Regions from separate parts of the Pelotomaculum sp. FP genome, predicted to be linked through region 1. Evidence: riboswitches for the same ligand, from Rfam matches in the RefSeq annotation. Region 1 holds a riboswitch; each other region holds the start of a gene.
The links. Region 1 has a riboswitch for molybdenum cofactor ahead of Psfp_RS09190 (substrate-binding domain-containing protein). Riboswitches for the same ligand answer to the same signal wherever they lie in the genome.

Region 1 (5,984 bases):
AATGCTTTTGCTCCATCCTTGTTGACAGTACTGAATTTTTCCGGGTTAACCTGCATCACATGGTAGATGTTCAGGAGCGACGCATCCCCTTCCGACAGGATTTCAAGGTTGATATTTTTCTTTTGGGCCAGGTATGTCGCCCGGTCGGTCAGAGTGTAGGCCTGCTTTTCATTGGCGATGTTTAAGGTCTGCCCCATCCCGGCGCCGCTCTGCTGGTACCAGTTGCCCTCCGGAGTGATTTTGACTTCCGCCCAGATTGCTTTTTCTTTACTGTGGGTGCCTGAATTGTCTCCTCTCGAAACGAAAACAGCCTTATTCTCCGCTATTTTTTTAAAGGCGTCGCCTGCTTTAGTCCCTTTGATACCGGCAGGGTCCCCAGCGGGGCCGATGATGATGAAGTCGTTATGCATCACGAGCTGGTAGTTTACAACTGCGCCACTGTCCACAATCTTTTTCTCGGCCGCGGGAGAGTGCACCAGGAGGACGTCGGCCTCTCCCTTTTCACCCATGGTGATAGCGGCGCCGCTGCCTACAGAGACAGTTTTAACGTTATATCCGGTCTTCTGTTCAAAAATCGGGATCAGCGCGTCTAAGAGCCCGCTGTCCTGGGTGCTGGTGGTGGTGGCGAGGATCACATCTTTCACTTGCGGTTTGCCGCACCCTGCGAAAACGACCAAAAGCATTGTTACCATGAGGATCATAAGGGGCGCTAAAAAGTTCTTTTTACTCAAAGTTAGTCCTCCTCCAAATATTTTACTTGAAATAACGTACTGAGTTGTCTTTATAAATGTAGGTGCGAATTCATTCGCACAAATGCAACATTGACTGCCATAAGTGCGGCGCTGGCGCGCCGTGTGCGATTGAAATCGCACCTCGCTGAGCTTTTATTCTCGCTGATACCAAAAAACGAAACTGCGAACTACATTTTCATATTAGTGTTTAATTTATTTATTGACCCAATAGGAATGCAGTATATACCTACGCCATACGACCTATGACTTACGACCTACTTGGGCAGGTTTTTCCCCTCGGTGGAATTGGGGAAAAACAATGGCTCACCGTATTTATCCTTGCCGAAATCCCTGATGATCGTCTGTCCCTCGATTGATGTGCAAAAATCAATAAACTGCTGGGCCAACTCGTCTTTAACTTCCGGGAACTTCTGGGCGTTGACGGGGATCAGGGAAATGTAGTTAAGCAGGGCCTCGTCTTTTTCCACCAGCACTTTCAATTTGACCTGGTCTTTCACGGTCAGGTATGTAGCCCGATCGATAATAGTATAAGCGTTCTGCTCATCGGTATACTTTAAGGTCTTGACGTTGCCTTCCGAACCTTTTTCATATACGTGGTACCAGTCGCCCGCCGGCTTCAGCCCGGCAGCCTTCCACTGGGCCTTTTCCGCAACATCCGTACCGGAGTTGTCCCCGCGACTAATAAAAAGGGATTTTGTATCCATAATTTTCTTCAGCGCCTCAGCCGGTGTTTTTAGTCCCTTGATTTGAGCCGGATCCGATTCCGGCCCGACAATTACAAAATCGTTGTACATCAGGTCAATGCGCTTGGTCCCGTATCCGTCGGCAACAAACTTTTCCTCCAGATCCTTGGCATGCACCATTACGACATCAAAATTGCCGCTTTTCGCCATTTCCAGGGCAGCGCCCGTACCGGCGCCCACATGTCTGACCCGTATCCCGGTCTTTTTCTCAAAACTCTCTTCCAGCGCCGCCACAATCCCGGCGTCAATCGGACCAATGGTGGAGGCCAGCAGGATTTGGCCGGCGACAGCCGGCGCTGGCGGCGCAGTCGCTTGCTGTTTAGCGCAGCCGGATAGTACAAACAAGAGAACCGTAAGAATAACAATAGCCAGGGAAACCATTTTAACTTTGTCCTGCAACGTAATTCCCTCCATAATTTGTTTGCCAATCGTCACTACAACCGGATTTACCACCTCCAAAAATAAAAATGCCGGACAGCTTGCGAAAAATAAAGCCGGCCCGGCGTCAGCGCCATTGCAGTCTCCTTTTCGCATTGGAAGGCACGACGGTTTCCCGTCACACCCTAACGGCCGGCAGTCATAGCTATAATGCCTTAGGCAAATCCGGCTCGGAGATTTTAAGTTTTAAAGTACTATATTTTAAACTATGTTTTAGGCTTTTTATGTTTTCTTGGCATTAACAGCCTTTTCCACATAATTTCTACTAAAAACCCCAAAGTCCTGCTAAATTTTTAAAATAGCTGCAAGCAATAAAATAATAGTACTCTTCAAATAATTATAGGTTATATTGAAAATAAAGGTGAAATATACCCCACGACTTGATAAAACATTGCAATAATTGACATTAAAATGCTACACATCAAATAAATGATATACGTTAAAACATTAAACATAAAATAAATACACTAAACATGAAATTCAGTTATCAGTAGAAACCCTGATCCAAGCCTATTTTGATAGCTGAGCAAGCTCATTTGAACCTTCCTTTTTACTGTGACAACTGCTTCAGGAACATCGTCCGATACAAAAGCGCCAAGATGGCCTTTATACCGCGGACACCATATACACTTTCAAGATTGAAGCGGGTTCATTTTCTATTCTTTTTTCACTTCCATTCTGTGACTGTAAACTGTGACTACTTGAATTGCCCCGTCTTTTTCAATATAGCGTACCCAATAGGTAACATTTCCAATTCGCTGATTGGCTAAGAAACTTGAATCTTCGGGATTAAAAAACCGTTCGCCGGATTCCTGCGCATGTTTTATGACTTTTTCAATGTCTTCCAGAAGAATATACCGTTCGTCCATAATGCGCCATACTTCGCTAGGAATGATTAAATCCTCCATTTTGGTTAATTCCGCCTCCGACTCTTCATTCCATAATTCTCTTAGCAATTTCTTTTTAAGCTGCGCTCTGTTTGCATGTCTTTGTGAAAGATTCGGCATTTTTTTATGCGCTATCTCATCCAAATTCTCCCCAAAAATCAGGTCCAGAATATGATAGGTGCTTTTACCGCCCTCCACAAACAAATCCTTGCATATAGCGCAGTAAACCAAAAAATCTTCATTACTTTCGTTTATTCGGTCTATCACAAAGTCATTTGTCTGTTCACGGTTCGCAAAATAGACAAGTCCGCCGTATCCGCAGCATTTTGTTTTTTCTTTTGCATATTTCAGTTCCTTTATTTCATAACCAAGCTTTACCGCGATATTTCTCAGACTTTCGTGAATATTTTTATTATGCCTTGTAGAGCAGGCATCATGGACATTCAAAATATGGTTCTTCCCATTTTGGGCGGTTTCCGGAAGTCCATAACGTTCAAAGATTTCCCACAAAGATATAAAAGGTATCTCCGGAAGATATTTTTCAAAGATGCCGCAGCAGCTTGAGCACGCCAGAATAAAAGTAGGTTTGCCCATTTCAGCCCATGCGTCTCTTAATCTTTCAATACTATTCTTCATCAAATCCTGTCTACCCGCCCAGTCGGCGGGGGCGCCGCAGCAGCCAAGCATTATTCCAACGCCTTCTTTTATCCTGGATAAAAGGTACTTATAAGCTTTTTCGACATACTCCGGATAGGACGCTGAAAGCTGGCATCCGGGATAAAACAGATAGTCTGCCTGTTCTGTACCTGATTCATCCCCTTTAAAAAGAGATTGCGCGTATTTTGGCGATGGAGACTTAACCAGGAAAAAGTGGCTGCTGTTGCTGAACTCCATATCCTGCAGCGCAAAATCATGTGCAGAAGGAGGCATTTTGCCCTTTTCTACCATACTTTCCCTGGTCTCCTGTATTATATCCTTCATGTTGATGCCCACATGACATTGTTCACCGCACAAACCGCACATTGTACAAGAATTTATCATCTTATTTGCGTACCGTGTACCCAGGATTACATTTTCGTTATGATTAATTTGCCTTGTATAATTTTTCGGACCAATATTGAACTTCTTCATATGACTGCACGAATCAATGCATTTTGTGCACCTGCATTTAAAGCATCGTCCGGCTTCATTTACAGCCTCATCTTCGCTGTATACGTCAGTGGTCCTTACAACCGGCGCTGCAGGTTCAATATCATCCACTTCATATTTAAGAGGTGTTTCAAATGCCCCCTCCCTTTCCCTTGCAGCCGTCATGGAAAGTCTCTTAACGTATCTTTCTACGGAAGCTGCAGCTCTTCTGCCTGAACTTACCGATAAAATAGTAGAGCCATTTTTATATAACAGTCTTCCCCCCGCAAATAGGGATGAATACTGTACTTGAAAAGTCTCAGGATTAATTTGCAGATTCTCATTCCATTCGCCCGTGCCAAGGAAAACCGCATTGTTCTCGTTAATAATCTCTTTTAATTCTTTTTGGCTGATACGTCTGTTAAAAATTACCTCAATATCTAACTTGCTGAATATTTGAAGCTCTTCTTCTATAATAGCCTTTTCAAGGTTTGCACCTTCGTAATCCCATAATCTACCGCCTAGTTTATCCGACTTTTCATAAATTGTGACCTTAAAACCTTTTCTGTCAAGTTCCAATGCGGCCGAAATCCCGCTTAAACCTCCTCCAATCACAGCAACCTTGCCAGCATTCTTAGGAATGGGCAGTGCTTTTTTAGGGGGTGTGTACCCATGCTTTACTGCTGCCTTCTCAAGCTCCGATATCCTTATCGCTCCACCGGCAGCCTCTCTCACACATGCACTTTCACAAGGATGGTCGCAAATCATGCCAAGCACTCTTGTAAAAGGCATTCGTTTCTCCAATATTTTATAAGCTTTATTAAAATTGCCTTTTCCCATCTCCGCCACAAATGCTGCCACATCCATGTGAATAGGGCACCATGCCGTACAAGCTGCAGGTTCATCATAAATACACCTGTCACCCGTTTTCAGCAGCTTTTCATTGTCCATTGAGAATACCTCCATTATAATAAACGGATAAATCAATAACATCAAAACCCAAATTTTATTGGTTTACCCGTTTACAATTCGCTACGCTCCATACTTCTCAGGTGAAGCTTTTTATGAAATCTAGAAATTGCAAGGCTTTGAAGCGAACTTTCCTGGATTATTAAAATATGGAATTGGAGTTTTTCCATATACTCCAATTCCATATTTATTAGTTTAGTTTACTAACATGTAATATATCAACTAACTTTAAAGGTTTTTCAAGCCCTCCAGAACCTTTTCCGGATATGCCGGCAGCTTAGTTATACGTACTCCGGTGGCATTGTAAATTGCATTGACAATCGCTGCATGCGGAGCTGAGAGAGGCATTTCTCCAGCGCCTGCCGCACCATAATAGCTAAGTGGTCTTGGAGTCTCCTGGTGAATAAGAACTATATTGTCAGGAACATCCTTAATTTCCGGGATCCCACAGCCTATAAGGGTCGTATGCTTTTTCAAATCTTCAAAGTCTTCGCTAAGCGCAAGACCTATTCCCTGTGCCAGACCACCATAAAGCTGACCTTCAAGTACCAATTTATTAATTATCGTACCGCAGTCCGATACCATAGTTAGTTTATCAACTTTAGTTTTGCCTGTTGTAGTATCAACCTCAACTTCTGCTAAAAGTACACCATACATGTAGATTGGGAATGGATTTCCTTGCCCTGTAGCTACATCACATGCAGTACATGGTGCAGTCCATTTTCCAGCATATTTTACCGGCAGTTTTTTATTAATCATTTCATTGTATGTTCTGAAAGTACCATCCGGTTTTCTCAGAGCATCCAAGAGATTTCTACATGCAACTGTTGTAGCATTACCTGTAAAAACGTTTGAACGGCTTCCACCTGCAGCTCCGCTGTCCGGTGTATATCTCATATCATTCATAACCAGTTTTATTTGTTCAAGCTTTATTCCCAATGGCCTTAATGTTTCATATGCAAAGCTCAGTGTTCCCATATCTGCGCCCTGGCCATGGTCTTCCCATGAATTTCCTACTGTAACTCCCTCTGGTGTTATCTCTGCCCATGCTTCCGAGGAATCTGCAC
Region 2 (5,984 bases), on a different contig from region 1:
AGCAGTCCGGATGCGACATGACTCATCTATTAGGCGCCACTAGTTTCAGGGTAATAATGTCTTGAAATTAATTTTTGGGTGTAAAAGGATTGGCTTTGATATAGTCAATCTTTTCATGCAGGTCGCCACCCATATAGTACTTCCTGGGCTTGATTTCTTCACCTCTGGCTTTAGCCTCAAGCGCCGCTTTCACTTTTTCGGGCCTGGCAGGCAATTCGTAAATTCTAACACCGCAAGCGTTATTGATTGCATTGATTACCGCAACATGAGGCGACGATTGGAATAGTTCCGCACAACCGGATGAGCCGTGAGGTCCGCTGGGTCTTGGGGTTTCGATATATTCAGTCGTCAGATCGTCCGGCGTCGCATCGATAAACGTAAAGCCGCTGCCGGCAAGGTTGGTATGCTTTTTAAAATCGTCATAGTCTTCGGACAGCGCCATTCCGATACCCTGCATCATTCCGCCAAGCGCTTGACCGTCAACATTTACTACGTTTCCGATGACGCCGACGTCGGCAATGCACTTCATGCCCAGAACCCTGGTTTTACCCGTGGTGATCTCTACCTCCACCTCCGCCAGGAATGCTCCGAAAGTATATTCCGCAGTCGGGCTCCCCTGTCCGGTGTTCGGATCGAGGTCGGATGTCATACCGGTGGTGTCAAATATGCCTGTGTATTTTGTGGAAATCCCTTCGGCAACCATTTCATCGTAGGTACGATAAGTGCCGTCGGGTTTACGCATAGCGTTCATCAGCTGCTCAGCGGCATGGATGGTAGCATTTCCGATCATATAATGGGAACGGCTTCCCGCAGAGGGGCCGTGCATGGGAGCCAAAGCCGTATCATTCATGACGAGCTTAATCTGATCCGGACGCAATCCTAGCGGTCTCAGGGCTTCATAGGTATGAACAACTGCGCCGGCATCCGCGCCTTGTCCCTGATCCTGCCAGCAGCTATAATGCGTCACGGTGCCATCCGGATTTAGCCCAAGAACAATTTCCGTATGGTCGTTTGGCGCGCTGGTTACATTGTATTCGCCGCAGGCGATACCGACGCCGCGTTTCTTTTCAGGCGTAGATTCTCTCTTTGCTCTTTCCAGCGCTTCTCTATAATATGGACGCATCTTATCAAGTATTTTGGTCATCGGGTAGACGGAGAACTTGTTGCCGTTTATGCTCTCGTCGCCTTCACGGTAGACATTGATATAGCGGAACTCCAACGGATCCATTCCGATTTTCTCCGCCATCATATCTACGATCTGTTCCCCGCAGGTGTAGCACTGTGGCGAACCAAAACCTTTATAAGCTGTAGAAACCGCATTGTTGGATATAACAGTTTTGCAAAGGCCAATCGCATTGGGAATTTTATACGGAGCGCCCACGAAACGAAGCCCTTTCTGGGCGATCACGTCTGCAGATTCGGTATAGGCCCCTTCATCATAAGCAATTTCATATTCCAAGGCCGTAATCTTCCCTTTCTCGTCGCATGCCAGCCTCGCGTTTGAGAAAGAAGGAGCGCGTTTTCCTGTAATATGCTGATGTTCTTCATAACTCAAGGTAATCGTAACCGGCTTTCCGGTTGCCAGGGTAGCAACCGATACGATGCCCGGCATATAAGGGGATAGCGAATATCCGAAACTTGCGCCGGTCGGGTTTTCAATAATCCTGATTTTTTCGCCGGGATGACCAATACCGGGAGCCAATGTAAATATATTAATGTGCAGGAAAAGACTCTTGCAATGGATGGTAAGAACCCCGTCAGCATCAACATAAGCCTGGTCGGTATCCGGTTCGAGAACCAGATGCGGCTGGCGTTGGGAGTAGAAGCTGCCTTCAACGACATAAGGGGATTTTTCAATGATCTTCCTGGTATCCTGTCCCTTAATTAAAGGAGCTTCAATATAAATATTGGGGTACTCTTTGTTTACCTGCGGAGCGTCAGCAGCCATTGTTTCCAGAATATTTAAGTATCCAGGCAGCTGCTCCAGTTCAAACTTAACCTTTTTTGCTGCTGCGCGCGCTTCGGCTCTGGTCCTGGCGGCTACTACAGCAATAACATCACCACGGTGATAGATCATATCCTCAGCCAGGATCGGGCGATCAAAACCGTCCGCTTTGGCGAGTATATGGCCACAGGGCCACATAATACGATTATTCCCTTTCACATCTTTATGGGTAATAACCTTCTCAACGCCCGGCATCTTTTCCGCTTCCGAAGTATCTATAGAAAGCAGCCTGGCATGAGAAACCCCCGGAAGGACTACAGCCAGGTGCAGGGCGTCGGGCATTTTCATGCCGATGTCGTCGCCGTAATCGCAGGTTCCGGTTACTTTAGCCAGGGCAGCCGGCCTGGGATATCCCGTACCGTATATTCTCCCGTCTGCCGGCATTTTGTAATTAAGGTCCTCCATGGTCATTTCACCGCGCATCACCTTGGCGGCCGCCATGACCGCATCGACCAGCGGCTTATAGCCGGTGCAACGGCAAGCGTTGTGGTTCTTCCGGAACCATTCGCGAACTTCCTGCCTTGTGGGATTGAGATTGGTATCAAGCAACGCTTTTGCAGAAACAATAAATCCGGGCGAGCAGAACCCGCACTGCACTCCACCATGTATGATCCATGCCAGCTGCAGAGGATGCAGATTTGCCGGGGCGCCTATCCCTTCAATGGTTGTAATCTTGCTGCCGTCTTTAATGTTTTTCATTTTTTTAACGCAGGAGCGAACAACTGCGCCATCCAGTATGACGGAACAGATGCCGCACTGTCCAACGCGGCAGCCCACCTTCGTACCGGTAAGGCCAAGACGTCTTATAACGTCGGCAAGAGTATCTGTCTCGGGATCGCAAACCAACATACGTTCGGAGCCGTTAATATACAGCATCATCTTTTTTGTTGCCATTGTTTTCCACCCTTCATGCTTATCACCATAGATAATTCTGTACTCCTTTCCACACTGGGGGGCATGCCGGTTTCCCCGCACACCTGACGTCCTGGCAGTCTTAGCATAGCATTAGCCCGCCAAGATCGGAGCTATAAAATTAGAATCAGACCCATTGCATCGCCAATGTCAAACGCCAAAATTGTAACCCGCGGCCTGTAAGAAATAGATGGGGAATGTTCCACTATCACCTCCTCGCCCGGCTCTATAAAGAGCAAGTTGCATGCCAGTAAAAGCTTTTTATTAAAAATAAATATCTTCAATCCAGGATAGAGCCTATTTTTTTGCCTAAATTAATTTTTCGAAAATTACATCCTGTTTTTTTACTTATAAAAAGGCTACTTTTTATTTTTGAGTTATCTAACCGAGGTATAAATCTTTTTTACACTGTAAGAAAAATTTATACATCTTCGAATTCGGGAAACTCTTTGTATTAATACTTTTTGCAATTATTACACAATAGAGTATACTTATATAAGGTAGAAGGAGAAACAGAAAATAAATAATAGAATTTCTTACAAGAATAGGTATAAATATAGACGTTGCCAAGGTATAATCTTTTAATTATTACAATATAAGGATGACGCAGAAACTCCTTACATGTATTTTGGGACTAATCCGTGAACTAACCTTCCAGTATATTGACATATTTTACAAGGATGTGAAAGTATGGAAGCTGAAAGTTCTATAAGTCTGCATAATTGTTTTAATGAATTAATGAAAAAGACAGATATGGTTATTGATGATCTAACATTGCCCAAGCTCTACAAAATAGAATATGAATGGGAAAAGTTTATTCATGGCAAACCAATAAATAAAGATATAGTTCCCAAGCTAATTTATAAATCCTGGCAGAGAAGTATGGAATATGGGGTTAATCCTAACCTAAACAACAGAAAAATTTTATCTCCAGAAGAGATAAAAAAACAAATATCAGATAGTAAGGGCATGATCGATAGATTTGGCAATATTGTTTTGGCCTTACAAAGAATGGCCAGAAAAAAAGGTTTGAATATACAACTTTTCGATAACCAAGCCAGGAATGTCCAAGTGCTTGCTTCAAGTTATTTGCATCAAGGGTTAGAACTTCGGGATATGTTTCCCGTTCCAGCCAGCTCATCTGAAATGGATATTGGAACTACTGCAATTAGTATAGCTTTACGCGAAAATAAATCTGTGCAGGTGCTAGGACCTGAACATTTCAATAAATATCTTCATGATACTTATTGTTCGGCAGCTCCCGTCCATAACAGCAGTGGAAAGGTAATCGGCGCTTTAAATATTGCCAGTTACAGTTATAAACAAAACAAAATAGATACTTTAGTCTTGGTAACATTTTTAGCAAGAATACTTGACAATGTATCTTTTACCATGGATACCCTGGATAAATTGGGTATCTATGACTTAGCTATAAGTAAAACCTTTGAGTATTTACCTCAAGGTGCTGTTTATATTAATGATAAAAACTCAATTAACCGTTATAATGATAAAATAATTGATATGTTGAACATTAATGAACAAGATATCGTACCGGAACTTTTAAAATATGTTTCCACGCTGCTACAATATGACAATAATGATTGTGTAGAAAAAAAAGAAATTATTTTAGATATTAAAGGCAAAAGAAAATCATTTTTGATGTCTACTAGAAAAATATTTAATAAAAAGTATGAAGATAAAGTAATATTACTGGAAAATATAGATCAAAATTTACCAGGCAATAGGGCTAGTTATACATTTGATGATATTGTTGGCAGCAATGAAAAATTCAACGAAATGAAAATGATAGCGCAAAAAGTTGCTAAATCCCATGGTTCAGTTTTAATATTTGGGGAGAGTGGAACGGGTAAAGAATTATTTGCTCAGGCTATTCATAATGCTAGTCCAAGAAAGGGTAAACCCTTTGTTGCAATAAATTGTGGAGCTATACCTCACGATTTAGCCGAGAGTGAATTGTTTGGTTATGAACCGGGCGCATTCACAGGAGCTTCAGCAAATGGGAAACCGGGTAAAATAGAAATAGCTTTCGGAGGCACCCTGTTTCTGGATGAAATTGAAAGTATGCCTTTAAATACCCAAATAAAATTATTACGGGCTCTTTCAACAAGTAAAATCTGTAGGGTTGGTGGAATAAAAGATATACCCATCGATATTAGGGTTATCTCAGCAACAAAAAATGATTTGCTAACAGAGGCTGATAAAGGAAATTTTCGTGAGGATTTGTATTATAGAATTGGTACAATCACACTAAATCTACCAGCTTTGCGCGAAAGAAAAGATGATATACCTGAATTAGCAAAATACTTTATTGATCTCTATTCTAAAGAATATGGCTTAAAAAACCTTCAAGTGGATGATGACTTCTTTACAGCATTATCATGCTATTACTGGCGAGGTAATATACGTGAACTAAGAAATGTAATTGAAAGATCAATTATTTTGTTGGATGATGGAAAGAAATTGTCTCTAAACCAGTTGCCGGAAAAAATAGTTAAAGCTTATAGCTATAAAGATTTACAGGACAAATTAAGATCGATTCAAGATAAGAAAAGCAACAACTTAATGAAGCTAGGTGAGGAAATAATCATTGAAATAGTATTAAACGAGGAAAATGGTAATCTCAGCAGAGCTGCCAATCGCTTAGGTATTAGTAGACCAACTTTGTGTAATAAAATTAATAGCAATGAAAAACTCAAAAACACGGTTTTAAAATTTAGATTAGAATAAGAATAGAAAAATATCTAAAGGCATTCTCTCTGGTTAATCATCCAGGTCTCTGTTGCACTATGCAAGGGGGACATACAAATTAACGGATGTTTTCTGCATTAGGTACTTGTTACCAATTTTAAATCTTTTTTCTTTTATAAGTATTATTTGTAACAGTTATGCACTTACTATTCTGACGGAAGAAGGTAAGTGTTTTTTCTTTTAACAAATTGAATAAAAAAAAGCTTATAAATATCACACATAATTTTATAGGAAGATATCAAATTAATTTTATACCCTCGAAATTGCAAAGATTTTTTATACTTGCAATTGTCGATAT
Region 3 (5,984 bases), on a different contig from region 1:
GCGATTTCAGGTATAGCCCAATCCCAGTCTTTTACTTCCCACTGGTTGCTGCCGGGGGCACGGTAAAGAACCTCCGTTAACCGATTCGGGTTGAGTACACGCTGACGCTTTTTATTGACAAAGTTATGGATATCCGGAAGAGCTGCCCCTTTTGGACATAAAGACCCTTCATTAATAGGACTATCAGGATCCCCTTCAATAAAAACCACCTTATCGTTTTCTGAATAAACAATAGTACTACAACCACATCCACAATATGGACAGCCGGAAGCAGTTTCTTTGGTGTTCTTTAACTTAAAAGTACCCAACTCAAAACTAGGCAAATTTTCTCCAGCTAAAGCAGGTGTTGCGCCGACTCCTTGAAGTAAAGCCGTTCCGGCTGCGCCTACTCCCAAATACTTAAAGAAATCACGGCGGCTAATATATTTTTTCATATTAGTTAATAGTAACCTCCTTTACTTTAGAATAAACCTATAAATAGTTTTTCAGGCATTCCAGCTCTTTCCCTCAAAGTTCCTGAATCTATTGATTTTATTACGTATCGGCCAAAACTGCCGGTTGAATATCTCTCAATTCATTGAATGCGTCGTTTGTTATTAAGCATTGAAGCCCGGACCGTAGCTGGTATGTGTCGTGTGGGTATGCTCTTCCTTGGGTAGAATCGCGAAGTTTTCCACAATAAACAGGTAGGCCAGGGCCAGTGCGCTCCACATGCCGATGGTAATCAGGAATTCCCAGATGCTCGGGAAGTAGCTGCCGCCTACGCTCTTGGCCATGCCGGTGAAGACCACGTTCATGCGGTTAAAGACAACACCTACTACCACCAGTGCAGAGGCTGTTACAACCCCCCACAGCTTGGTGCGGATACCGGGGATGGCATACATGAAAATCGGCAGGAGGACAAAGACAATCATCTCGATCAAGAACATGTTGCTCTCATACGAGCCGTTAAAGGCCATCCCGAACACGCCCCGGTAGTTGAGATCGATCATCTTGACGATAAAGTAAATAATCATCATCCACATGGTTATTTTGGTCATGCTTTGAAATACCGGCAACTCCGGCTGCCGTCCATAAGCTCTGGAAGCCAGGGTGCCTTCAATAGTGACCATAGCCGGCCCCAGGAAGAAGGCGGACCAGACAAAGAAGAAGGGTATGATCATGGACCACCACAGGGGGTAGAGCTTATCAATGGCAACAATATAGAGCGAGCCCAGGGAGGATTGGTGCAGGCTGGGGAGCACAATACCCAAAATGAGCAGTGGAGTCATCATGTACCCCAGGATCTTCTTCAAAGCAGGGAACTTGACCTTCTCGAAGAATATGTCGCCAAACTCCAGGACCTGGATTGTTGTATAAAGGGAAATACACCAGAACACTTCGAACAATACCGAGTGGAAACCCCAGTAGAAGAAAGGTCTCCAGAAGTTGAACCATCTCCCGATATCCAGGAAAAGGCTGACCATCGCGATAATGTAGCCAAGTAAGGATGTTAACAGTGCAGCGCGGGCAATGGGCAGGTACTTATCCCGGTGCAGGACATGGACGATCAGTGCCGTACTAAAGCCGCCGCCCGCCAGGGCGATGCCGCACAACAGGTCAAAGCCAATCCACAGGCCCCAGGGCCACTGGTCGCTTAAGTTGGTTAGCGCCCCCAGACCGTAGACGAAACGGTACAGGGCAGCCGCTGCAGCGATCAGCACAAATCCGATCATCAGTAATCTGAACCAGGTAATTCTAAAGCTCCAATTCCTTCCGTACATATATTCTCACCTCCATTTATCTAGATTTCTATTCCTTGGGATCAACCGGACCGTACAGATCCTCCTCATTGTGCACCTCAGCCCGTCTCTTGGTATAAGCGCGCATGGCGGTCAAGAGGGCGCCCCAACCAACGAAGATGTAGGGAGTCCACTTGAGCACATCCCAGGTCAAGGAGGGGATTGACCTTTGCGTTACAGGGCGGTTGAATACTTCCGTCTTGAAGCCGATTTGATCAAAGGGTACATCCGATATATACAGCCAGGAAGTACCGCCGTATTCTTTTTCTCCGTAGATATGTTTAATGTACCTGGGGTCTTTGCTCATCCTGTCCTGTGCCAGTGCCAGCATTTCATCCCTTTCCCCGTAGGTTAAGGCGCCTGTGAGGCATGCCGTTACACATGCCGGCTCAAGTCCTTCTTCCTTCGTGCGGTCGTAACAAAAACGGCACTTTTGCACGTACGGAAGAGCCTTATCCCACTGGAAGCCGGGTACGTCAAAGGGGCAGGCGATCATGCAGTAGCGGCAGCCGACGCAGTAGTCCTGATTCAGTTCGGTAGGCTTGTAAATAACCGCCCCTTCTTTAGTCTTGACAAATGAGTGGGTAAAGCACGCCGACTCACAGGCTGGCTCATTGCAGTGCATGCATTGTCTTTTAACGAAGCGCCACTTAAGCTGGTCGCCTTCTTCGAGCACATAGGAGCTTACGTTGGTCCAGGTATCGGCGCTTAATTTCCCCGGGCTGTCCCAGTTGTTGGAGAACTCGCTCGGCTCGGCTGGCAGGTCGTTCCATGACTTGCACGAAACCATGCAGCTGCGGCAGCCGATACACCTGGTAATATCCACCAGGACACTCTTTGACATCGTTACACCTCCGGTTTCTGATTGGATTTAAGGTGCTACTTCCAGGCTTTCTTCACGTTGCAGATGAAAGCTTTTGATTTTGGGATCATCGTGTTGGGATCCCCGACGCTGGGTGTTATGTCGTTGGCTGTGCCGCCGGTCGCTATTCCCTGGTAACCGAAGTGCCAGGGCAGGCCGATAATTTCGATTTTCCTGTCTGCGACCTTGAGCGGGTTAATGATCGGCAGTACGTTGGCCCGGCATTTAATTTCGCCGCGGATGCTGTTTATAACTAACATATCACCCGGCTTGACTATCAGTTTATTGGCCAGTCCCAGTGATATGGTCGCGAACATTTCCGGTTGCAGTTCCACCAGTTTGGGACAGTTTCTGGTCACGGCGCCGCTCTGGTAGTGCTCTACCAGCCGGTGGGAGTCGCGACATACGGGAAGTCCGGCGAAGCCACCAGCGCGAGTTTGACGAATTCACCTTGTATTTTACAGCCAACGGATTGCTTTGTTGGTTACCCAGCAGGTTATTTATCGGGCTTTCCACCGGCTCGTAGTGTTCCGGCAGGGGGCCGTCCTTTTGCTTCTCAAACTTGACCTCCTTTGACATGAAAGTGAGCGATCTCAGTAATTTCAACTGGTTGATTAACATAGCCTTCCTGCAACGCCAATAGGTCCAGGTGGACAGTATTGATGTCTTCCCAGAATAAATCCAAATTGCTGCTGTCAAACATCATGGCCTCATTGAGAGTTTTTATATAACCGTGACAGTTGTCGCAATAATAAACGCGGTATTGCTCCATTCCTTCCACGTTGAAGAACCGTGATTCATTACTGGAGCAGTAAGGGCAGCCCAGGCGCTGGAATCTCCATCTTGCCTCACACATACCGCAGTACAGATATCTCTTCCCTTCTTCCTTTTCAAGCAGTGCCAGGGTGGGTTTGCCGCCGCAAACCGGGCAGGTGCCTTTTAGCCATTGTTCAGGGGCAAAAAAAGTAGAGACCTTACGTGCGTACTGCTTCATAAACGGTTTGACCACATGGTTTAAGATAAAGCCTAAGCTTTCAGGGGATAATTCCTCATTGAAAGATTCCAGCAGGTTTGTACCAGGTGTGAAGGCCTGCATAACAAAAAGTTCTCTTGCCTCAGCGGCAGCCGGTAAAGCGCTTAAAATTTTGTTTATATCACGCTCCAAGTCCGGTTTATGCTTTACAACGATGCCTGCAACGTCTTTTAAAACATCAAAAAACATATCCGCATTTGCCTGCGGTGGGCAGACCTTTATTATAGGCACATCATTTTCCCTTAACGACTTTAATAACCCAGCCTGCGGCCTAACAACCGTAACTGCATCATCCGGAAGAACAATCTTTGTAAACTCCTTGTTGAAATCAATAAGCATTTGCTGGACCGTATTGTTTGTCATTCAAAACGCTCACTTTCTATGAGTTTTCTAGAACCCTCCCTGTGAATGAATTAATAAAATACCCAACAAGTTATATATGTCTATATATGCACCCCCCTTTAACCAGTTGCTTATGAACCATGCTTCACATTTGGTCGCATTTAGGCTGCCAAAATTTTAAAGAGGATCCCTTACGGATAAGACTCTAGTAGCGCCTTTTATAAGATTTAGAATGAATAAATACCTCTAAAAACAAAAAGGTAAAGCTTTATCCAACGTGAAAAGGACAGAGTTTTACCTTTGTTTAAAGATCTCCTTTCCACAGTGGGAGGCCCAACAGTTTCCCGATGAACCCTAACGGCCAGTAAACCATACCAACTGCTTAGGTTGTAACTGGCTCGGAGCAGCTAATTAAATTTTCAAAAAGACATTTACTGCAAAAACTATCTCTAAAAAACCTGTTGAAAACACAAAAAACTTTATCCCATGTGAAAAGGACAAAGTTTTACCTTTGTTTAAAAATCTCCTTTCCACAATGGGAGGCCCAGCAGTTTCCCGGTGAGCCCTAACGGCCGGTAAACCATACCAATTGCTTAGGTTATAATCCGGCTCGGAGAAATATAATGATAATTTTCCACTAAATATTTAAAATTCCTTCTAATTACAATAATATAAAATATTTTTTATGCAAAAATTTTTAATATTTCCTTTTTTATAAGTTGCATCAAACGGGGGAGTGTATTTTGAAGGGTTGGTGACAGCTCGGTTTGGTAACCGATAGCCTCCGGCTGGATACCAAAAATTATCGTAGGGGGAAGCTTATTCATTTTAGTTGCTAATAATAATACTTCGCTAAGATTAATATCGTGCAGGGAGATGAGTTGGCCTTTGGATTTAATGAGCAGCTCATCTCCGGGAACACGAAAAATAGCTCCTGGTTCTGCCCCGGCTTCAACGCAATCAACTATGATAGCGTAATCTGCTTCTTCCAGCCAGTACAGCAGGTCAATCCCGGCGGTGCCACCGTCGACCAGTTCGACATAACGGGGCAGGCGCTCCTTTTTCATCGCCTGGATTAGATGTATGCCAATACCCTCATCACCCAGAAGCAGGTTGCCAACGCCGATTACAAATATTTTTTTGCTGTTCTCTTGATCCATTTTCAGTAGATCCTCGCAGGTTCGTTTATAGGGGCCGCTATGCCGGCGCCACGTATCATGAAAATATCAGTCGATGCAGGTGCGATTTCAATTTATTATATGATCTTCGAATTGCTCAGTATTTGGCCCAACTGTTTGATAAAATTGGTATGCAGCAGTTTATCAGTGTCACCCAGGGCTTCCTCAAGGCCTTCATCAAAGTCAATTGAACCAAGAAAGGGGACCTTTAGGCCGGCCAGAGCCTCTCCAGCGGGGGAATCCTTTTTTATTTTCATGTTCTCCAGGACTCCAATGACCGGGATGCGGAGCTCTTTCAATACCGATAATTCCTTTTTCATTACTTCCCGGGCCACCCGTGACGGCGTGGTGACCAGAAGAAATTCAACCCTCTCCATCAGGCGGATTACATCCAGGGTTGGGTCACCGGTGCCGGGAGGCATATCGACAATTAAGAAGTCCAGTGACTCCCAACGGGTTATGGCCAGTATTTCAATGATGGCATTGGAGATTTCTCCCCCGCGCAGCGGAGAAGGTTGACCGCCGCTGAAGAACGTGATTGACATAAAACGAATACCGTTGACCAGCGGTGGTATGATACCCATGTCTTCCTCCGGGAAAACCCCTTCAATCCCCAGGATTACGTGAGAAGAGGGACCACAAAAATCCAAATCCAAAAGTCCCACCCGGTAATTTTGGCTGGATAGATACAGCGCCAGGGCCGCCGCGGTTTGGCTTTTGCCGATGCCGCCCTTGCCACCAGAGACAGCAATGATTCTATTGATGTTTTCCAACCTTTTATTAATAAT
Region 4 (5,984 bases), on a different contig from region 1:
GTCGAAAACATGGTCTTCCTTCGCCGGATCGGCCGGGGCTTCTATGGTGGCTCCGGAGGCCGCTTTGACGGTGGTATAGGTGGCGCCGTCGCTAACAAAGGTTACGGTGTAAAGGGTTGTTGCTTCATTCATCCTCTGCGTTACCGTGGCGTCGCTGTAGCCGCTCGCCGCGACTGTGACGGTATAGTCGCCGGGCGCTGTAAACACGCCGGCGTCAATATTGATAGCGCCCGCGCTTATTGTGTACTGCCCGCCAGTCAGCGGCGTTGTGTTGACCGTGATCCCGCTGATGGCGCTGCGCCAGGCCTCATCGTCGCTAAAGGCGAGATACACCGCCTGTCCCACGGTGTTACCGGTCGTATCCGCGATCAACACTGGAGGCGTTAATTCACCCGGCCCCGCCGCCACGGTGATGGCGCCGGGAAGGGCGAGAGCGGGGACCACTGCGGCGTTTTCATCGCAAATAACCTGACTTCCCTGGGTGCTTACGGTGATGGGATAGACATCGCCCGCCACCGTGTCTTTAACATGAAATGTGAGTGTAAACAGCGTGCCTTCGGTCGCCGTGGTGTTGTAGAGATCATCCCAGGTTACGGTGTTGCCGGCAATGTTCTTTGTAAATGCCCCATCCTCCGAAGTGAGTATATCGCCTTTGGCGATGTCCGTTAATTCCAGGGCCCCGGCATCATAGCCGATGGTAAAGGCAAAGGCGGCAAAGCCGGGGTTGTTAGCGATGGTGACGGGCACCGTCACCGTGGCGCCGGGGGCGGCGCTGGCACTGCCTGTTGCGACCGTGGTATAGGCTTCGTCAGAGCTCACCGTGATCGTGGCTTTGTAGTTGTAGTGGGCATCAACATGGTTCGGCGCTACATCCCAATGGGTCAAGACCGTCTCATCGTCTCCGGCAGCATACTGATCGATCGACCAGCCAAGCTTATAGCCGGGATTGGCAGTGAAACCCAAAGTTAATCTGCTCCGTGCGGGATCAATGTAAAAGATGCCGCCGGCTCTTACCGCCGCAGTCGTCTCAAATCCAAATTCACTGAAATATGTGGAGACATCCCCCAAAGAGGGAAGCTCGTCGGTCAGGCCGGTGACGGCGCACTCAAAGGTATAGCAGACGTTGAGCTTGGCGGAGCAGGTTGGAGCAACCCCGCCGCCGGTGCTGTTAACGGTGATCGTATCCGTATAGGCGCCGGCGCTCAACCCTGCCTTGGGCGTTACCTCAAAGGTAGCGGTCGCACCGGCGGCCAACTCGGTGGCGGGAAGCGCGCCCACCGTGAAATTCGCGGTGCTTTCCGGCTGGGTGAGGGTGACGGCCGCATCGCTGGTATTGGTCACGGTGACAGTCTGTGCTGCAGGCGGCGTGGTGTAGCCCGCCCTCACAGGTCCAAAGTCAAGGCTCTCTGTTACGGAGATGGCAGGCGCGTCTTCGGCAACGATCACCTGGCCGTTGGAGAGCTCGAGGTGGTAATTTTCATTGACCAAATTCAGCTTGGCTACATCTGCGGGGGTTAGCGTATACCCGTCTGCGGCTGTGATATTGGTTGCTGTACCCGCAGAAACAGTATCAGCCGACAACAAAATGTTAATAGAGCTGCTCAAAGGGCCCGCAATTTTAATAGTATAGTAATTGTTAGCAACTACAATATTACCCGTAACATTAACGTTACTGTTGACGATAAGATTTGCTAGCCTGTTACCCGTGGCGGTACCATCTAGGGAAATAGCAGGCCCATAAGTATTTATCAGCGTAGTATTTGCGCCTAAGGTTAGTGTCGTCTCCCGACCCACCTCAATAATTCCTTTAGTTGTGGAATTTACGGCTGGAGACTGGTTTTCAATGATTATATCCGACAAAGAAAGCGAACCCGTCAAAACATTAACTGCACTCTTAGGTGAATTCGTAGGAGTGAAGCTATTATCTACAACGAACTTCGAATTATTATATCCCGACAATGACCAAGCTTCTGCACCACTGATTCTTAAATATTTAGTGCCGTTCAACGCGATATTGTCCCCGTCGTTAATAAGGGCTTTTGCGGCACTGAAGGAACCTACAGGGTCTGATTGCGTTCCTTCGGTTCCGTTTCCACTATATTGCAGGTATACGGTATTACCCGCCGCCCTAACGGCGGCGGGTAATACCAAGCATACCAAAACAATCAGTATTGCGCAGGATGTTATTGTTTGTTTTGCTTTATGCATATTCACTTTCCAATTATCCTTTCTTTATTCCAGCCAAATTTCTTCATAACCTTCATTGTATTCAAAACTGTGTCCACCCCCGTAATAGGTGAAATAGCCAGTCAAATCCTGGGTGACTCCCGTTGCTACAACTGTGCCACTGCTAGTGTCAGCGCAGTTGACTTTCAAGGAACTGGCGGGGACATACGTAGCGAAATTACCTGCATTTCCGACGGTGATACTCCTACCGGAATCAAGAAAGATATAATCGCCGGTACCGAAGGAAATGGCGGAGGTCGGCGAAATCGTGAGTGTACCGCCAGAGGACGGGCCGGTGCTCAATACAGCAATGCCGTTGCCGCCCAGGACGGAAGTATTGCCGGAGACCGTACCGCCGTTCATGGTAACGGAGCCGGTAAGTACACGGATGGCGGCGCCCTTGTTCATGGTTTTGTTGTTTTGCAGGGTCACGCCGGAACCGATGGTTACGCTGCCGCCTTCAACATTGATCAATGAAGCGTTGCCGGTGGTGGTCGAGTTGCCGTCGAGGGTGATAGTGCCCAGCGTCAACGAGCCGCTTTGAACGTCAAACAACGGGCCGTCATATACATAGCTGCGCGCAATCGTTTTGCCGCTGAGGCCTGATCCATAACTGTTGTAATCGCTGACAGGGATAGCGCTTTGAACACAGAGGTATGATTCGTAGACCGCTGCCGAGACTGCCGTTTCGAAGGAATTATACGGATTTGCAAAGGAACCGTCGCCACCGGCGGGAGCAGCGCTGTTATAATACACGGCTGAGCCGGCATAGGCGCTGTCGCTGCCGGTGCGCGAGGCGCCTGTCGGATAAGTGGAGAGGTCGGCCGGCGCAGTCGCGGGGAAAGTAAGGGCAGGATAGCTGCCGGACGTGCAGGTGAAGGCGTTGTCAAGATCTTCACTCCAGGGAGGTTCTTGGTTGATGTAATAGGAGATGTAGTAACCATTATATTGGGCCGTACTTTGCAATTGAGCGGCGCTCAGGTCATCCACATTGGTGGCGCTGTAGCTGGTTAATTGGCCGACATTGGTTATGGTGTCGATCCAGAAACAATTGTCCATTGACGTGGCGGATTCGGGCACACAGAGGGCGCCGTCGTAGTTAGGATTAGACGAGGCGTTTGCAAGAGAGCCACGATTGAGGCAATTGGCCATTTTGGCGTCGGCCGTTCCGTAACTGCTCAAAATGCCGACGATGCCGCCCATGCGGATGCCGTCAGCACCGATTGGGGCGCTAACCTGGGCATTGTTGAGGCAATTGCTGACATAAGCCTCGCAATAGCCAATGACGCCGCCACAGAAGGATTTATACGCGGTGCTGGCGCTGGTGACGGCACCCGTGTTCTGACAGTTGTCAACGTAAATCCTGCCGGATGCATTGGGGCAATAGGCGCCTCCGATGACGCCGCCCAGACGCTTGTTAGCCGATACGGTTTCAGTGTTTTGGCAGTATTGGACGAGAACCGGCGTGCCGCTGGTCTGCGTATTCTCAACAATACCAATGACGCCGCCAACATTAGAGGCATTAGAGGCGCTAATTGACACATCGCTTGTGCAGCAGACAACGCTGCTGTTGGTGTAGCCGATGACGCCGCCGATGGCGTTAATGCTGCTGGATGTGCTGATGGAACCTTCCACCGTCAGATTGCCGACGATGCCGCCGTTCACATACCCGAACAGTCCAACGCCGCTGGTGCTGGCGCTGGTAATGCTCAAACCGCTGATGGTATGGCCCCGTCCGTCAAAGACACCCGAGAAATACATTGTTCCGCTGGGGACGCCGGTGGTGCCGTTCCAACCACCAATTGGCGTCCAAGCGCCGGAGAGGGTGATGTCATTCGCCAGATAGAACGTACTGCCCGCGTAGTTTGTGCTGTTGTTGACATTAGTAGCCAGTGTGGCAAGGTCTGATGCCGAGTCGATGATGTATTCGCCCTGGGTGGTTTGGCCGGTGTAGTTTACGGCAGTTTCATAACTTGCCGATGCGCTCATAGGCAGGGCGAGGCATAACAGCAAAGCCAGGGACAACAATAGTAATAAAGAACGTTTCTTATTCATTGTTTTAGCTCCTTTCTTAATTTTTTTATTATTGTTTGCGAACCGTATCAGGTAACCATTCAAGTTTCAACTACCCTCCTTTTCCGCTCCTTCCAATACGGGAGGCATGGCCGTTTCCCGCCATACCCCGGCTCAGCGCCATGGCTCGCACTTTAGGCGGCTGAGTTTCAGAGCCATTTTTATTTTAAAAACCGCGGCGGTCTTAAACTCAGGATTAATCCAATGATGTAGACGATACCCCCTTTGCAATGCTCCTGATATGGCTTTCCTTGCCAATCACGGTAGGCGTGGCTGTTTCCGGCCATACCCTTTGTGGGCGGCTTTTACCGCCGGACCCGCTGTCATCGCTTGCCGCCTTAGGCTCTGCGGGCTTCGGAGCACTGGTCCGATGTTGGGGAACTTATCTTAAACCTGTTCATCCTGTCAGCCTGTCCGGCGGGACAAAAACGAACACCGGGTTTTCCGGATATATTTACCTGGGCAGATTACAACGGGCGCTTTTTTTGTTGGGGCATGGCCAGCTGTGAAATTATGCTTGACATGATGATGGAACAACCGGTCAACCAGAAGATATTTTGAAGGGATATGCTACATCAGAAGAGGAGGAATTCTTGCATGAACAAGCGACAGATAGCATTCAAATAAAACTTGTAAGTTTATCCAGCTCTATTTTACAACAGAATTAATTCTGTTACAATGTCTAAACTCAACAAAAATTAACAAAACATATGTTGATTTTTTTGTATATACTTACAAAAAACAATAAAACATTATATAACATTATGTAACATAACATTATTAAAGGCGGCCAAAAATTTACCTCAAACAACCTACGAAGTAATATTACCTATTTCGCTGAATTTTACGGTTATGTACGTGAGTCTACCTGGGGGCTGTGCAAAATTCCGTAATACCGGGTCAATGAAACCACAAATACCCTACATAGCCTGCTTTCTTCCGATCCGTTTCATGCGCCGGCGGCGATAACGATTATTACTTGTTGCCTGACTTGCCCTGAAAAACAAAAAAAAACGCGTTCTCCGCACTTCAAAGAAACGATCTCCGGATTTCCCGGAAAGAAGCGTACCCGCCGGACTGAAATACAAACAGGTCATGTTTCCCCAGCAGCATCCAAGACAGCTTCCTGATGAAAAAGTGCAAAAAGTCAGCGCTTTATTGAGATAAGGATTATCGGGTTCAATTTACTCTACGTATGTGATTTGTATACCCTTCTCTTTGGAAAGGGTACTGGCCAGGCTGGCCATATTTATTAAATTATCAACAGCAGTAGTAAGATAAGAGTCTGATGTACCGACCCTATGTCCTCTTGCTATACCGGCAACAATGGTTATCGGTACTCCACGCTCTTTTGTTGATACTTCTATTTTGTTAATTATCTTAATGGCCCATTCTCTAGAGCATTCAATATCTTCCGTGGTAACCGCCATAAATTCATCACCGGCATAACGCCCGGGAAAGTAAACACCATTTTCCGTACTTTCCGAAAGTAATCTTCCTATAATCTTCAGGCAGGTGTCTCCCCTGACGTGACCGTATTTTTTATTGATATCTCCGAAATTATTGATATCGAAGAAGATAATTGTTGCTTCCTTCCCATATTTAATAATATTTTCCACAAGGTACCTTAAATAAATTGTTTTTTTAAGGCCGGTTAACGTATCTTCATGCTTACTTGCCTCAGT

Region 2: another riboswitch for molybdenum cofactor. It lies ahead of Psfp_RS00020 (molybdopterin-dependent aldehyde oxidoreductase); the one in region 1 lies ahead of Psfp_RS09190 (substrate-binding domain-containing protein).
Region 3: another riboswitch for molybdenum cofactor. It lies ahead of Psfp_RS17885 (formate dehydrogenase accessory protein FdhE); the one in region 1 lies ahead of Psfp_RS09190 (substrate-binding domain-containing protein).
Region 4: another riboswitch for molybdenum cofactor. It lies ahead of Psfp_RS19635 (hypothetical protein); the one in region 1 lies ahead of Psfp_RS09190 (substrate-binding domain-containing protein).

What each region holds. Positions count from the first base shown of each region.
Region 1 is NZ_QFGB01000018.1:26,534-32,517, forward strand. It holds gene Psfp_RS09185 (substrate-binding domain-containing protein) at 1-692, opposite strand, end outside; gene Psfp_RS09190 (substrate-binding domain-containing protein) at 1,007-2,029, opposite strand; molybdenum cofactor riboswitch at 2,001-2,121, opposite strand; gene Psfp_RS09195 (pyridine nucleotide-disulfide oxidoreductase/dicluster-binding protein) at 2,590-4,899, opposite strand; gene Psfp_RS09200 (molybdopterin-dependent aldehyde oxidoreductase) at 5,146-5,984, opposite strand, start outside.
Region 2 is NZ_QFGB01000001.1:5,188-11,171, forward strand. It holds gene Psfp_RS00020 (molybdopterin-dependent aldehyde oxidoreductase) at 68-2,899, opposite strand; molybdenum cofactor riboswitch at 2,926-3,042, opposite strand; gene Psfp_RS00025 (sigma 54-interacting transcriptional regulator) at 3,608-5,665, shown strand.
Region 3 is NZ_QFGB01000062.1:4,263-10,246, forward strand. It holds gene fdnG (formate dehydrogenase-N subunit alpha) at 1-434, opposite strand, end outside; gene nrfD (NrfD/PsrC family molybdoenzyme membrane anchor subunit) at 597-1,763, opposite strand; gene Psfp_RS17875 (4Fe-4S dicluster domain-containing protein) at 1,792-2,625, opposite strand; gene Psfp_RS17880 (molybdopterin dinucleotide binding domain-containing protein) at 2,661-3,089, opposite strand; gene Psfp_RS17885 (formate dehydrogenase accessory protein FdhE) at 3,200-4,039, opposite strand; molybdenum cofactor riboswitch at 4,315-4,434, opposite strand; molybdenum cofactor riboswitch at 4,526-4,646, opposite strand; gene Psfp_RS17890 (HyaD/HybD family hydrogenase maturation endopeptidase) at 4,702-5,178, opposite strand; gene Psfp_RS17895 (P-loop NTPase) at 5,274-5,984, opposite strand, start outside.
Region 4 is NZ_QFGB01000083.1:92-6,075, forward strand. It holds partial or broken gene Psfp_RS19630 (hemoblobin-interacting domain-containing protein) at 1-1,860, opposite strand, end outside; gene Psfp_RS21890 (hypothetical protein) at 1,844-2,257, shown strand; gene Psfp_RS19635 (hypothetical protein) at 2,233-4,344, opposite strand; molybdenum cofactor riboswitch at 4,352-4,466, opposite strand; gene Psfp_RS19640 (hypothetical protein) at 4,551-4,808, shown strand; gene Psfp_RS19645 (GGDEF domain-containing protein) at 5,484-5,984, opposite strand, start outside.